Actinoalloteichus fjordicus: one gene and its partner. The protein of the gene in region 1 binds, or shares a complex with, the protein of each later gene. Links are inferred from orthologs where the notes say so. Each region holds a gene or a part of one and is shown in the gene's direction. Other genes may lie near its edges.

The links.
Region 2: UA74_RS24945 (region 1) and UA74_RS09480 share a complex: the UniProt entries of both Bacillus subtilis proteins name them as parts of the possible RNA degradosome complex. The link is inferred for Actinoalloteichus fjordicus from one-to-one orthologs.

Annotation. Positions count from the first base shown.
Region 1 is NZ_CP016076.1:5,857,271-5,864,150, reverse strand. The notes cover bases 2,608-5,549. They hold UA74_RS24945 (6-phosphofructokinase), read left to right. Parts: upstream 2,608-3,536; coding sequence 3,537-4,562; downstream 4,563-5,549. Other genes in these bases: UA74_RS24935 (DNA cytosine methyltransferase), read right to left, coding at 5,523-5,549; UA74_RS24940 (very short patch repair endonuclease), read left to right, coding at 4,743-5,192; UA74_RS24950 (polyadenylate-specific 3'-exoribonuclease AS), read left to right, coding at 2,783-3,307. Outside these bases: UA74_RS24965 (hypothetical protein), read right to left, coding at 108-602; UA74_RS24960 (alpha/beta hydrolase), read right to left, coding at 599-1,369; UA74_RS24955 (lysophospholipid acyltransferase family protein), read left to right, coding at 1,593-2,336; more of UA74_RS24935, read right to left, coding at 5,550-6,869. UniProt on the Bacillus subtilis protein: Catalyzes the phosphorylation of D-fructose 6-phosphate to fructose 1,6-bisphosphate by ATP, the first committing step of glycolysis.
Region 2 is NZ_CP016076.1:2,092,029-2,098,931, forward strand. Bases 2,330-5,294 are described here. They hold UA74_RS09480 (polyribonucleotide nucleotidyltransferase), read left to right. Parts: upstream 2,330-2,666; coding sequence 2,667-4,922; downstream 4,923-5,294. Other genes in these bases: rpsO (30S ribosomal protein S15), read left to right, coding at 2,330-2,445; UA74_RS09485 (M16 family metallopeptidase), read left to right, coding at 5,036-5,294. Outside these bases: UA74_RS09470 (molybdopterin oxidoreductase family protein), read right to left, coding at 1-1,765; more of rpsO, read left to right, coding at 2,176-2,329; more of UA74_RS09485, read left to right, coding at 5,295-6,352; dapB (4-hydroxy-tetrahydrodipicolinate reductase), read left to right, coding at 6,349-6,903. UniProt on the Bacillus subtilis protein: Involved in mRNA degradation. Catalyzes the phosphorolysis of single-stranded polyribonucleotides processively in the 3'- to 5'-direction. Necessary for competence development in Bacillus subtilis.

The DNA of each region.
Region 1 (6,880 bases):
AGCCGTCCGCGTTGAGATCCCCTGCCTCGGGACGCTCGGCGCGGAGAGTCCGATCTGAAGCCCTTTCGGCGGCACTCCCGGCGGGGACCCCTGGTCCGTCCCGCCGACTAGATCTGTGCCCCGTCGTGCCAACCGGAGTCCGGCGGCGGCCCCTGCCGCATGCGATACACCAGCCAGCCCACTCCGCCGCTGATGATCAGCAGGCCGAGGGGCAGGCCGACCTGTCTGGTGAGGCCGATCACGCCGGGGACGACGAGCAGGATCAGACCCACCGCGAACATCACCAGCGCACCGATGGTGCTTCGTCGCAGCCGAGGCAGCGGCGGCGGCTCCGGCGGCTCGAAGTGGCCCTCGTCCGGGACCGGCTCGACCGGCGGCGGGGTGGGCTCGGGCGCGGGTTCCGGCTCGACGTGCTTCTCGCGGGCGGGACGCTCCTCGCGCTCGGCTCGGCGAGCGCGCTGGCCGCCGCGCTCCGCATCGGCCTGCTCGTCCTGCGGCCAGCTCGGCACCGCATCCGACTCGCGCTTCAGGCCCGCCACGATCTCGGCGAACGCGGCGTCGATGTCCTCGGGCCCGTCTGCGCTGCCCATGCCGCGTGTCATGACCGGCTCCCGGCTCGTTCGTCGGCCACTCGTCTCACGAACTCGACACTGCGCGCGAAGATCTGCGGGGCGTCATGATCGAGCGTCGCGACGTGGGAGCTGTCGGGCAGCGGCATCTGCACGAGGTCCGCGCTGCGAACGCCGTCGGCGATGATCTGCGAGTTCACCGGCTCCACGACCGGGTCGGCTGGCGAGGTGCACAGCACCATGGGCGCAGTGACCACCGGCAGGTCGGCTCGGACCAGCCGCCACAGCTGCGCCAGACTCGCCATCGCCCGGAGCGGGAGGCGGTCGTAGGCGATCTCCGCCACATCCGGCTTGGCGATGCCCCCGGCGATGCCGGGTAGCGAAGGCCACACCCTGGACAGCACCGGCAGCGCGGCGATCCCCTTGCGCAAGGACATCACCGACGGGTTGACCAACATCACCCCGGCGACCTGGGCGCCGCGTTGCTGGGCGAGTCGCAACGCGAGCGTCCCGCCCATCGACTGGCCGAAGACGAAGACCGAGTCGCAGCGGGAGCGCAGCTCGTCGAACGCATCGGCATCACAGTCGTACCAGTCCTGCCAGCGAGTTCGGTTCAGCTCACGCCAGTGTGTTCCATGGCCCGGGAGCAGCGGCGATCGCACGCTGAACCCGGCCTCGGCGAGATGTCGCGCCCAGGGCCGCATGCTCTGCGGCGACCCTGTGAAGCCATGGCAGAGCAGGACACCGATCTCACCGGAGGCGTCGTGACTGAACGGCTCGGCACCGGCCATCACGGGCACCGTCGCCTCCCTCGCATCCGTGATCGACACCGCAGAGAAGCGGCAGCGCCATCGTGCCACGCTCACCGGACCTGCGGGAGGAAAGCCCGCCTGACGGACGGTCGAGTCTCGCCGCTATCACAGACGCTCACGTTGTGCGACCGGTGGTGTGGTCCGTACTCTTGGTCGGCGATGCCCGCAGGCTGGTCCGCCGAGCGGTGGTCGTTAGGGAGGCGCGCGGTCAGTGGTCTACTGGTTGATGAAGCACATCTTCTTGGGACCCCTAATGCGGTTGTTCTTTCGGCCTCGGATCGAGGGTGCCGAAAACATTCCGCAGCAAGGCGGGGCGATCCTCGCGGGTAACCACGTGGCGGTGGCCGATTCCTTCTTCATGCCGTTGAAGATCCCTCGGCGGGTGACCTTCCTCGCCAAGCGGGAGTACTTCACCGGCAAGGGGATCAAGGGACGGCTGAAGAAGCTGTTCTTCACCTCGATCGGGCAGGTGCCCATCGATCGCTCCGGCGGCTCGGCGGCGCAGGCGACGATGAACACGGCCGTGCGACTGCTCAAGGAGGGCAGGCTGCTCGGCATCTACCCCGAGGGCACCCGCTCCCCGGACGGCAGGCTGTACAAGGGCAAGACGGGTGTGGCGCGCATGGCGCTGGAGTCGGAGGTCCCGGTGATCCCCGTGGTGGTCTTCGGCACGGACAAGGCCAACCCGATCGGCTCCAAGATGTGGCGGCCCTACCCGATCAGGATCGTCGTCGGGAAGCCGCTGGACTTCTCCCGCTACGAGGGTCTGGCCGGTGACCGGTTCGTCGAGCGATCGATCACCGACGAGATCATGTACGCCCTGATGGAGCTGTCCGGCCAGGAGTACGTCGACGTCTACGCCACCAAGGCCAAGGCCGAGCTCTCCGGCGAGGTCGACGCCGCGACGAAGACCCGGCAGACGGGCGATCGGCTTCCGGAGTCCAAGGCGGGCTGACCGGCAGCCCAGGTCTCGGCGACCCGACCGCCCCGAACGCGAACCGCGTCCCTGGCGGAGTGCCGCCCGGAGCCATCCCGCAACCCACCGGTCGCCTGCCCCGTGCGAGGTGGCCGTGATCCGATGCCGCGCGTGACGCCGCGCCTCGGCGGGGTCGATCGGCTGCGGGCGGGCACCACCGGGCGGGACGCCGCACTTCCGCGCTGACCGGCCCGCGCTGGCCACGGAAGGGGCCTCCCGCATCCACTCGGACGGCGAGGCCCTTCGGCATGCGGGACGGGATGGGGACGAGGCCTCACTCCGGGCCCACACCGTCTGCACGGCCCGAGGAGCCGTTCGTGGACCTCGTCCACCGCCGGGCGCGATCTTGCTCTTCTCCGCGCGAATCACGGCGGCACGGCAGGCGCGCGCCTCGCCCGGACGACGCCGACCCTTAGGGTGGTTCGGTGCGTTACTTCTACGACTGCGAGTTCATCGAGGACGGCACGACGATCGAGCTGGTCTCGATCGGGGCAGTCGACGAGCAGGGCCGCGAGTTCTATGCGGTGTCCACCGAGTTCGACCCGGACAGGGCAGGCCAGTGGGTGCGGCGCAACGTACTGCCCAAGCTTCCCCCGCCTGCGGACCGGGCCTGGCAGAGCCGCGATGCGATCCGCCGGAACCTGCTGGAGTACCTGCGCGAGCCGGGGGAGGACATCGAGTTGTGGGCGTGGTTCGCCGCCTACGACCACGTCGCACTCGCCCAGCTCTGGGGTGCCATGCCCGCGCTGCCGCGCCCCGTGCCCCGGTTCACCCGCGAACTGCGACAGCGCTGGGAGGACGTCGGTAGACCCACCCTGCCGCCCGCCCCGTTGGACGCGCACGACGCGCTGGCCGACGCCCGCCACAATCTGGCCCGCTGGCGCGTCATCCAGCGACACTGGGAGGAGCGCAACGCCGCGGCGGGCTCTTCGGCATCGCCGTCCCACTAGATCGACGGCCGACGAATCCGGCCTGGCCGCAGGCGTCGATCATGTCGATGCGGGGTCGGATGGTCCACCCCCATTGCTGCACCGATCCAGTTCGTGGCAGGCTCACGGCGCCCCTGTTCTTCACTGCGGACGCTCGGGCGTGGCGCTGCCGGTAGGTCGGAGAACGGTCGGGCACGGCGAGGCCGGTCGGTCCGACCGGCGAGGCTGACACAGGAGGCGAGACGAGAAGATGCGCATCGGTGTGCTCACCGGCGGCGGCGACTGTCCGGGTCTGAACGCGGTCATCCGTGCGGTGGTCCGCAAGGGCGTCGAGGTCTACGGGCACGAATTCGTCGGGTTCCGCAACGGTTGGAGAGGCCCGATCGAGGGACTGACCAAGCCGCTCGGGCTCGACCAGGTGGAGGACATCCTCACCAGGGGCGGGACCATCCTGGGCTCCTCCAGGACCAACCCGTACAAGGTCGAGGGCGGTGTCGACGCCATCCGCGCGACGTTGGCCGACCAGGGTGTCGACGCGCTGGTCGCGATCGGCGGCGAGGACACCCTCGGCGTGGCGAAGCGGCTGACCGACGACGGCATCGGCGTCGTCGGCGTCCCGAAGACGATCGACAACGACCTCAACGCCACCGACTACACCTTCGGCTTCGACACGGCGGTCCACATCGCCACCGAGGCCATCGACCGACTGCGGACCACGGCGGAGTCCCACCACCGCGCGCTGGTCGTGGAGGTCATGGGCCGTCACGCGGGCTGGATCGCGCTGCACTCCGGCCTGGCCGGTGGCGCGAACGTGATCCTGACCCCGGAGCGCGAGTTCGACATCGACCAGGTCGTCGGCTGGGTCGAGCGGCGCTTCGAGCGGGAGTACGCCCCGATCATCGTCGTCGCCGAGGGCGCGGTGCCCAAGGGCGGCGAGGCCGTGCTCAGCCACGGCGAGAAGGACGCGTTCGGCCACGTCCGCCTCGGCGGCGTCGGCAACTGGCTGGCGGAGGAGATCGCCACCAGGACCGGCAAGGAGTCGCGGGCGGTCGTCCTCGGCCACGTCCAGCGCGGCGGCACCCCGACGGCCTACGACCGGGTGCTGGCCACCCGCTTCGGCCTGCACGCCATCGACGCGGTGCACGACTCCGACTTCGGCGTGATGGTCGCCCTGCGCGGCACCGACATCGTCCGGGTCAAGCTGGCCGAGGCCACCGCCGAACTCAAGACCGTCCCGGCCTCGCGGTACGCCGAGGCCGAGGTCTTCTTCGGCTGATCCACCCCACTTGGCGCGTCCGGCGACGTGGGCTCACCCCCGCCCGCCGAGACGCGCCGAGACGGTGGGATCGGGGGCCCATTGGCTCGCAATCGGCCTGCAGAACGCGGTCGTCGGTTGAGCCCGTTCACACTGGAGGCTGTACGAGGACCGTCGGCCGCCACAACTAGGCTCGGTCGTATGAGAGCCGACGTTACGACTAAGGGGATGGCGGACGTCGACCCGGTCGTGAGTGCTCGTATGAAGCAGGTACGCAGCCGCGACACGACTCCAGAACTACGGTTACGCACCGAGCTGCATCGACGAGGGCTGCGTTATAGGGTCGACCGCAGGCCGGTGCCAGCACTCCGCCGGCGGGCGGACATCGTCTTCGGGCCTGCTCGGCTCTCGGTGATGGTGGACGGTTGTTTCTGGCATGGGTGCCCTGATCATCACCGGCCCTCGCGACGGAACTCTCAGTTCTGGTCGGACAAGATCGCTGCGAATCAGCGCCGAGATCGGGAGACGGACGTATTGCTGACGGAGGCGGGATGGCTGGTGATCCGAATATGGGAGCACGAGAACCCAATTGCCGCCGCCGATCGGGTTGAGGCGGCAGTCACGTCTCGGCGCGGGATTCGTTGCCAGTGAAGCCATTCCAGACGAGCAGACTTTTTCTCATCACGATGTGCCAGGCTGCTGCGAGGTTCTCCTGCCGAGTCTCACCATCGACTCGGCCGACGTATCGACAGTGAGTTCGTCCTTCGGTGTAAAAGCGTAGGTAGGCATAGACACGTCTCCCACTCTGTTTCAGTTCGATTGACCCACGTGTCGTCCGCCCATCAGGCAGCTTGATCACCCGCACGTGCCTGCCACGTGCGGCGAGATCCTGTTCCAATGCCCGTTCGACCGGGGACTGGTCGGGAGCCGGTCGCCAGGCGTCCTCTGACTGCGGGGCGCCGCGCCAGCCCGAGTCACCGCTCACGAGACGGCCGCGCGCATCGCAGTCATGGGGTACAGCGCTTCGGCCACAGCACGGGCGAATACCTCCCCAAGTCGTACAGGAACGGCATTGCCCAACTGTCGCATTTGTTCAGTTCGAGGCCCAGATAGAAGCCATTGATCCGGAAAGGTCATTGCCCGAGCCACTTCGCGGACGGTCATGTACCGGTGGGTTCCATCGTCCTTGAGTAGCACATTCTCCCCACCGGGAACGCCATGCACTCCTGCTTTCACGGTCTTCGCGGGACGGTCTAGAAGATTTGGCGTGTGGCCCTTATATATCCGTGCCCCGGGCCAGCCGATGTGGTGGAAGAAGTGCGGGTGGCTTTCTCCGGGGGCAATCTCCGGCAGCGGGTGTGGCTGAATACCCTCCAGTGTCCCCGCCAGGTCTTCCGGTGCGTAGCTCAATGCGTCACGAAGAGTTCGCCATGGCAGCCGGGTCCTTGCTTCCTCCAAGTCCAGACTGCTCGGCCGGCGGAACCTCTCCAGATGATGGGTGCTTGGCGAAGTACCGTGCCTGTCCCAATATCCTCCAGATTCCGGGTCCTGATCTTCCCACAAGCTCGCTTCTGAATGGGTCGATATAGGCGTCTTCCAGTCGACCGCCAGGTCATTGCGAAATGCGACGATAATGATTCGGTTTCGAACCTGTGGGACGCCGTAGTCTGCGGCGTTGACTGTGATTGGGTAGACCGAATAGCGCTCCGACGGGTCGCTGGGATCGTGTTTTAGTATGTCAAGCAGTCTGCCGTTGTGGTCTGACCATTCTTCTGAGTCATCTCGTTCTTCGAATGGGGCGCGAAGCTCATTCAAGATGTACTTGAAATAGTCATTGAAGCTTGGGCGAAGTAGTCCTCGGACATTCTCGCAGACAATCGCCTTCGGTCTTGTCTCGCGAACAACTCGAAACAGCTCAGGGAACATGTTTCGAGCGTCTTCGTCGCCTTTGTGGACCCCGCCGAGGCTGAAGGGTTGGCACGGTGGCCCTCCCGCTACGACGTCCACCTTCCCCTCCAAATTCTTGAAGACGCTCTTCTCAAACCGTCCCCCGTCGACGAGTTCGCGGATGTCTCCTTCGATCAGCGGCCATGAGTCGTTGATCGATCGGTCTTGGTTGAGCCCCGTCGACCAGTCGATGGCTCCGTTCTCCCGGAGGGTCTCGCATGCGCGCTTCGCGGACTCGTTGCAGAGGAGGTGTCGGAAGCCGGCGTTGTGCATGGCCTGCGCGAGTCCCCCACCGCCAGTGAATAGCTCAATGCTGGTGCCGATTTCCGTCGGCGTAGGGCGTGACCTGCCCTGTTGGCGGGAAGCTGCCATCCTGGTCATGGCCGAACCCT
Region 2 (6,903 bases), 3.8 Mb from region 1 along the record:
CGGGTCCCCGGTAGTCCACCGCGATGAACCGGGCCCGTCCGTCGGCGTGGGCGAAGGAGTCCAGGAACATCCTCGGCGTCCCCGGATGCGTCGGGTGGGGCACCGGCCAGTGCAGGGCCTCCCCGGCGCGCAGCCGTGCATGGCTGATCCCCGAGTAGTCGGCGGGCCCGCCTGCCGAGGCGGCCCGCAGCTCCTCGAACACCGTGTCGGCCACCACCGGGAACCGCTCCGGCGGCTGCCCCAGCCGGACGGCCAACCCGTGCAGGACGTCGAGGTCGCTGCGCACCCGAGGCGGCGGGTCGACCGCCTTGCGCCGGAGCAGCACCCGGCCCTCCAGGCTGGTCATCGTGCCGTCCTCCTCGGCCCACTGCGTCACCGGCAGCACCACGTCGGCCGCCTCGGCCGTCTCGGAGAGCACCACGTCGGCGACCACCAGCAGGTCCAGCGCCGCCAGCCGCTCCTGCACGTGTGCCGCGCGGGGCGCCGAGACCACCGGGTTGCTGCCGAAGACGAGCAGGGCGCGCGGCCCGTCGTCCCGGCCGAGTGCGTCGAGCAGCTCGTAGGCCGAGCGGCCCGGGCCGGGCAGCTCGGCCGGGTCGACGCCCCAGACTCCGGCGACGTGCGCGCGAGCCGCCGGATCGTCGAGTCGCCGATAGCCGGGCAGCTGGTCGGCCTTCTGACCGTGTTCACGCCCGCCCTGGCCGTTGCCCTGCCCGGTGAGGCAGCCGAAGCCCGCGCCAGGCGTGCCCGGCAGCCCCAGGGCCAGCGACAGGTTGATCCAGGCCGAGACGGTGTCGGCGCCGTCGGAGTGCTGCTCGGTGCCGCGCGCGGTCAGCACGTAGGCGCGGTCGGCCTCGGCGAGCAGCCGCACCGCAGCGTGCTGGTCGGCCGCCGACACCCCGGTCACCCGCTCGACGCGCTCCGGCCACCAGGCCGCCGCCGCCCGCCAGGCCGCGTCGAGGCCGCTGGTCCGCGACTGGACGTAGGCGTGATCGACCAGGCCGTCCAGTACTGCCGCGTGCAGCATCCCGAGGGCCAGCGCCAGATCCGTGCCGGGGGTCGGCTGCAGGTGCAGCGCGGCCTGCTCCGCCGTCGGTGTCCGGCGAGGATCGATCACGATCAGTCCGCCCCGATCGGCCGTCCGCCGCAGGTGGCCGACGAAGGGCGGCATGGTCTCCGAGGGATTGGCGCCGATCAGCAGCACCGCGTCCGCCGCGCCGAGGTCGGCGACCGGAAACGGCATCCCGCGATCCAGCCCGAACGCCCGCATGCCCGCTGCGGCCGCCGAGGACATGCAGAACCGACCGTTGTAGTCGATCTGCGAGGTGCCCAGCGCAACCCGCGCGAACTTGCCGAGCAGATACGCCTTCTCGTTGGTCAGCCCGCCGCCGCCGAAGACCCCGACCGAGTCGGGGCCGTGCTCGGCGCGCAGCCCGCGCAGCTCGGCGGCGATCCGGTCCAGCGCCGTCTCCCAGCTCACCGGCCGCAGCGGCGCGTCCCGCCGGGGCCGGGCCAGCGGGGTCGTCAGCCTGCCCGGCGAGGTCAGCACCGTCGCCGAGGTCCAGCCCTTCTGACAGAGTCCGCCCCGGTTGGTGGGGAAGTCCCTCGGCGCGACCTCCAGCGTGCGGGTCGTCACCGTCATCGCGCACTGGAGCGCGCAGTAGGGGCAGTGGGTGGCGACCTCGGCGCCCGGCCCGCCGGTGTCGGCGGTCCCGCCTTCGCCGACGATCTCCTCGGGTGCCCGAGGCGCGGTGACCTGCGACATCGTGTGCCTCCTCGTTGGCGGGCCCGCCGTGCGCCCGGCGTTCGCCGCGTCTCGCAGGCCGCTCGCACCGCCCGGTCCGCGCCGACGCGTCCGCGCCGGGCCCGCGTCGGCGGGTGCGGATCACCGACGCTAGGCACCCGCTGTTACTCGGGCGTGGCGTCGCGTTTCCGGCAGGCGAAATCGTCTGCGCAGGCCTTGACGGTCTGCGGTGAGGTCCGGCGTCTGCCCGCCTGCTACCCTCGGCTCTCGGGTCCGGCTGCGTTCCGTGGCGGCCGTGACCGTCTTCCGCGAGGCCTGACCCGCTCGGTCGGTGTTCGTGGTGCTCGCGACCTGCAGGCTGTGGGCGCCCCCGACTGATCGCGGGCTGGTGCGGAGTCGCACGGAACCCGGATATAAGGAGACACCAGACCGTGGCACTGTCCACTGCCGAGAAGAAGTCGATCCTCGCCGAGTACGGCGTGCACGAGTCCGACACGGGCTCCCCGGAGGCTCAGGTCGCGATGCTGACCAAGCGCATCAGCGGCCTCACCGAGCACCTGAAGCAGCACAAGCACGACCACCACTCGCGTCGTGGCCTGTTGCTGCTGGTCGGCCGCCGTCGTCGACTGCTCAACTACCTGACGAAGGTCGACATCTCGCGTTACCGTTCGTTGATCAGCAGGCTCGGCCTGCGTCGTTGATCTGATCCGCCTCGCGGGCGCGGCCGACTCGGTCGCGCCCGCGACGTGGGCAAAGAGGAGTGGCCGCCGCACGTGAAGACGCCGATCGGGAACAGTTCGCCGGTCCTCGGTAGTGGTTCTCGGGACACACGGTCCCGTGGACTTCGATCGATGACCGGCCACGTTCGAACCTGCTCCCGTGTCTCGCGCGCTCCGGCCCGTTGACACAAGGAGAGAACTACGTGACAGACACTGATTTCACCGAGGCCACCGCGACCATCGACAACGGTCGCTTCGGCACTCGGACGGTCCGTTTCGAGACCGGTCGCTTCGCCCGCCAGGCGGCGGGCAGCGTCGCCGCCTATCTCGACGACGAGACCATGCTGCTCTCGGCGACCACCGCGTCCAAGCACCCGAAGGAGCACTTCGACTTCTTCCCGCTGACGGTGGACGTCGAGGAGCGGATGTACGCCGCGGGCCGCATCCCCGGCTCGTTCTTCCGCCGGGAGGGCCGTCCCTCCACCGACGCGATCCTGACGTGCAGGCTGATCGACCGGCCGCTGCGGCCGTCGTTCGTCGAGGGCCTGCGCAACGAGGTCCAGGTCGTCGTCACCGTGATGAGCCTGACCCCCGGTGACCTGTACGACGTGCTGGCCATCAACGCGGCCTCCGCCTCCACCCAGCTCTCCGGCCTGCCCTTCTCCGGTCCGGTCGGCGGCGTCCGCGTCGCGCTGATCGAGAACCAGTGGGTGGCCTTCCCGACCCACGAGCAGCTCGAGGGCGCCGTCTTCGACATGGTCGTCGCCGGTCGCATCGTCGGCGACGACGTCGCGATCATGATGGTCGAGGCCGAGGCGCCCGAGCACGTCCTCTCGCTGATCGAGAACGACGCGCCCGCGCCGACCGAGGAGATCGTCGCCCAGGGTCTCGAGGCGGCCAAGCCGTTCCTGAAGGCCCTGTGCGAGGCCCAGCAGCAGCTGGCCGACTCCTCGGCCAAGGAGACGGTGACCTTCCCGCGCTTCCTCGCCTACGAGGAGGACATGTTCGCGGCGGTGGAGCGGGTGGCCGCCACCGAGCTGGCCGAGGCGCTGACCATCGCGGGCAAGCAGGAGCGCGAGGCCCGCATCGACGAGGTCAAGGCCAGGACGCTCACCGAGATCGGTCTCGGCGAGGGCGAGGCCTTCCACGGGCGGGACAAGGAGGTCGGCGCGGCGTTCCGCTCGCTGACCAAGAAGCTCGTCCGCAACCGGGTGCTCCGGGACAAGGTCCGGATGGACGGCCGAGGCCTGGCCGACATCCGCAGCCTCTCCTCCGAGGTCTCGGTGATCCCGCGCGTGCACGGCTCGGCGCTGTTCGAGCGCGGCGAGACCCAGATCCTGGGCATCACCACGCTGAACATGCTGCGGCTCGAGCAGAACCTGGACACGCTCGCGCCGGAGACCACCAAGCGCTACATGCACCACTACAACTTCCCGCCCTTCTCCACCGGTGAGACCGGCCGCGTCGGCTCGCCCAAGCGGCGGGAGATCGGCCACGGCGCGCTGGCCGAGCGGGCCCTGATGCCGGTGCTGCCCTCGCGCTCGGAGTTCCCGTACGCGATCCGGCAGGTGTCCGAGGCGCTGGGCTCCAACGGCTCCACCTCGATGGGCTCGGTCTGCGCCTCGACGCTGTCCCTGCTCAACGCGGGCGTGCCGCTGAAGGCTCCGGTCGCGGGCATCGCGATGGGCCTGGTCTCCGACGAGGTCGACGGCGAGACCCGCTACGTGGCGCTGACCGACATCCTCGGTGCCGAGGACGCCTACGGCGACATGGACTTCAAGGTCGCGGGCACCAAGGACTTCGTGACGGCTCTCCAACTCGACACGAAGCTCGACGGCATCCCGTCCGACGTGCTGGCCCAGGCGCTCCGGCAGGCCTACGACGCCCGACTCACCATCCTGGAGGTCATCGCCGAGGCGATCGACCGTCCGGACGAGATGAGCCCGTACGCCCCGCGCGTCACCAGCGTGAAGATCCCGGTCGACAAGATCGGCGAGGTCATCGGCCCGAAGGGCAAGATGATCAACTCGATCACCGAGGAGACCGGCGCGGACATCTCCATCGAGGACGACGGCACGATCTACGTCGGCGCGGTGGACGGTCCCTCGGCCGAGGCGGCGGTGGACAAGATCAACGCCATCGCCAACCCGCAGCTGCCGAAGATCGGCGAGCGCTTCCTGGGCACCGTCGTCAAGACGGCCGCCTTCGGCGCCTTCGTCTCGTTGGTCCCCGGTCGGGACGGCCTCGTGCACATCTCCAAGCTGGGCAACGGCAAGCGGATCGCCAAGGTCGAGGACGTCGTCAAGGTCGGCGACAAGATCCGGGTCGAGATCGCCGACATCGACAACCGGGGCAAGATCAGCCTGGTGCCGGTCGCCGAGACCGAGTCGACGGAGAACGGTGCGGCCCCCGCCGAGGGCGCGGTCGCCGCCCCGTCGTCGGAGTCCACGACGGCGTGACGATCAGCGACAGGACGGCCGCGGGTCCCGACGGGGCCCGCGGCCTTCGCGACACACCTGACTCTCACACCGGGCTCGCCGGGCATCTTCAGGACGCGGGTACCACCGTCGTCCTGGACTCCGACGAGACGGGACGCATCGTGCGGCGCACCGTGCTGCCCAGCGGACTCCGGGTGGTCACCGAGCGGATGCCGGGGCTGCGTTCGGCCTCGGTGGGCATGTGGGTCGCCGCAGGCTCCCGCGACGAGACCGGCCCGGAGGCGGGCGCCGCCCACTACCTGGAGCACCTGCTCTTCAAGGGCACCCGCAGGCGCAGCGCGACGCAGATCGCCGAGGAGGCGGACGCCGTCGGCGGCGAGCTGAACGCGTTCACCTCCAAAGAGCACACCTGCTACTACGCGCACATGCTCGACGAGGACCTGCCGCTGGCCATGGACCTCGTGTGCGACGTCGTGTTCGACGCACTGCTGACGGACCAGGACGTCGAGATCGAGCGCGGGGTGGTGCTCGAGGAGATCGCCATCCGGGACGACGATCCCGAGGATCTCCTGCACGAGGCGTTCAGCGCCGCACTCCTGGGCGAGCACGCGCTCGGTAGGCCGGTCCTGGGCACCGAGGAGTCGATCGGCGCCATGACGCCGGATCGGCTGCGCACCTTCTATCGCCGCAGTTACACCCCGTCCAGGATGGTGCTGGCGGTCGCGGGCAACATCGAGCACGACGAGGTGTTGCGGCTGCTCGACCGGGCGCTCGCCGAGCGGGAGCCCGCCGACGGCGAGACCGCAGGCGCCCGCCCCGCCGCGCCGAGGCGGGGACGAGCCGGCCTCGTCCAGGTGCGCGATCTCGTGCTGCATTCCGACGAGACCGAGCAGGCCCATCTGATGCTCGGCATGCCCGGCCTGGACCGCCACGACGAGCGGCGCCAGGTGCTCGGCGTGCTCAGCGCCGCCCTCGGGGGCGGAATGAGCTCGCGGCTCTTCCAGGAGATCCGGGAGCGGCGCGGACTGGCCTACTCGGTGTACTCCTCCGATGCGTGCTACTCCGACGCGGGCAGCCTCGCCGTCTACGCGGGCTGCCAGCCCGCCCGGCTCGGCGAGGTCGCGGGCGTGGTGCGCTCGGTGCTCGCGGAGGTGGCCGAGGGCGGACTCACCGAGGCGGAGGTGGCCAGGGGGCGCGGGCAGCTGCGCGGCGGCCTGGTCCTCGGCCTGGAGGACAGCGCCTCCCGGATGACCAGGCTGGGCAAGCGGGAGCTGAACTTCGGCACCCAGCTCGGCGTGGACGACCAGCTCCGACAGATCGACGCCGTCGGCGTCGACCAGGTCTCCGTGCTCGCCGCGGACCTGTTGCGACGCCCGATCAGTGCGGCCGTGGTGGGCCCGTACGCTCACGTCGGCGAACTGCCCGTCGAGGTGCAAGAGGTGACGAGATGAACGCGGCGGAGACCGGGAACGGTCCGATCCGAGTCGGGGTGATCGGCGGACGAGGCAGGATGGGCTCCGAGGTCTGTCGAGCCGTGGAGGCGGCCCCGGATCTCGAACTGGCGGCGGTCGTCGACGAGGGCGACTCGCTGTCCGCCCTCGTCGACGCGGGCACGCAGGTCGCCGTGGACTTCACCCATCCCGGCGTGGTGCTCGACGGGATCCGCTTCTGCGTGGAGCAGGGCATCCACGCGGTGGTCGGCACGACCGGTCTCGACGAGCAGCGGTTGGCAACCATTCGGGGCTGGCTGGAGCCGCATCCCGACCGGGGCGTGCTCATCGCGCCGAACTTCGCCATCGGCGCCGTGCTCACCATGAAGTTCGCCGAGATCGCGGCCCGCTACTTCGAGTCGGCCGAGGTCATCGAGCTGCATCACCCGCGAAAGGCGGACGCCCCCTCCGGCACCGCCGACCACACCGCCAGGGTGATCGCCGCCGCGCGGAGGTCCGCCGGACTCGGCGCGGCCCCCGACGCCACCACCCAGGAGCTGGCCGGGGCGCGC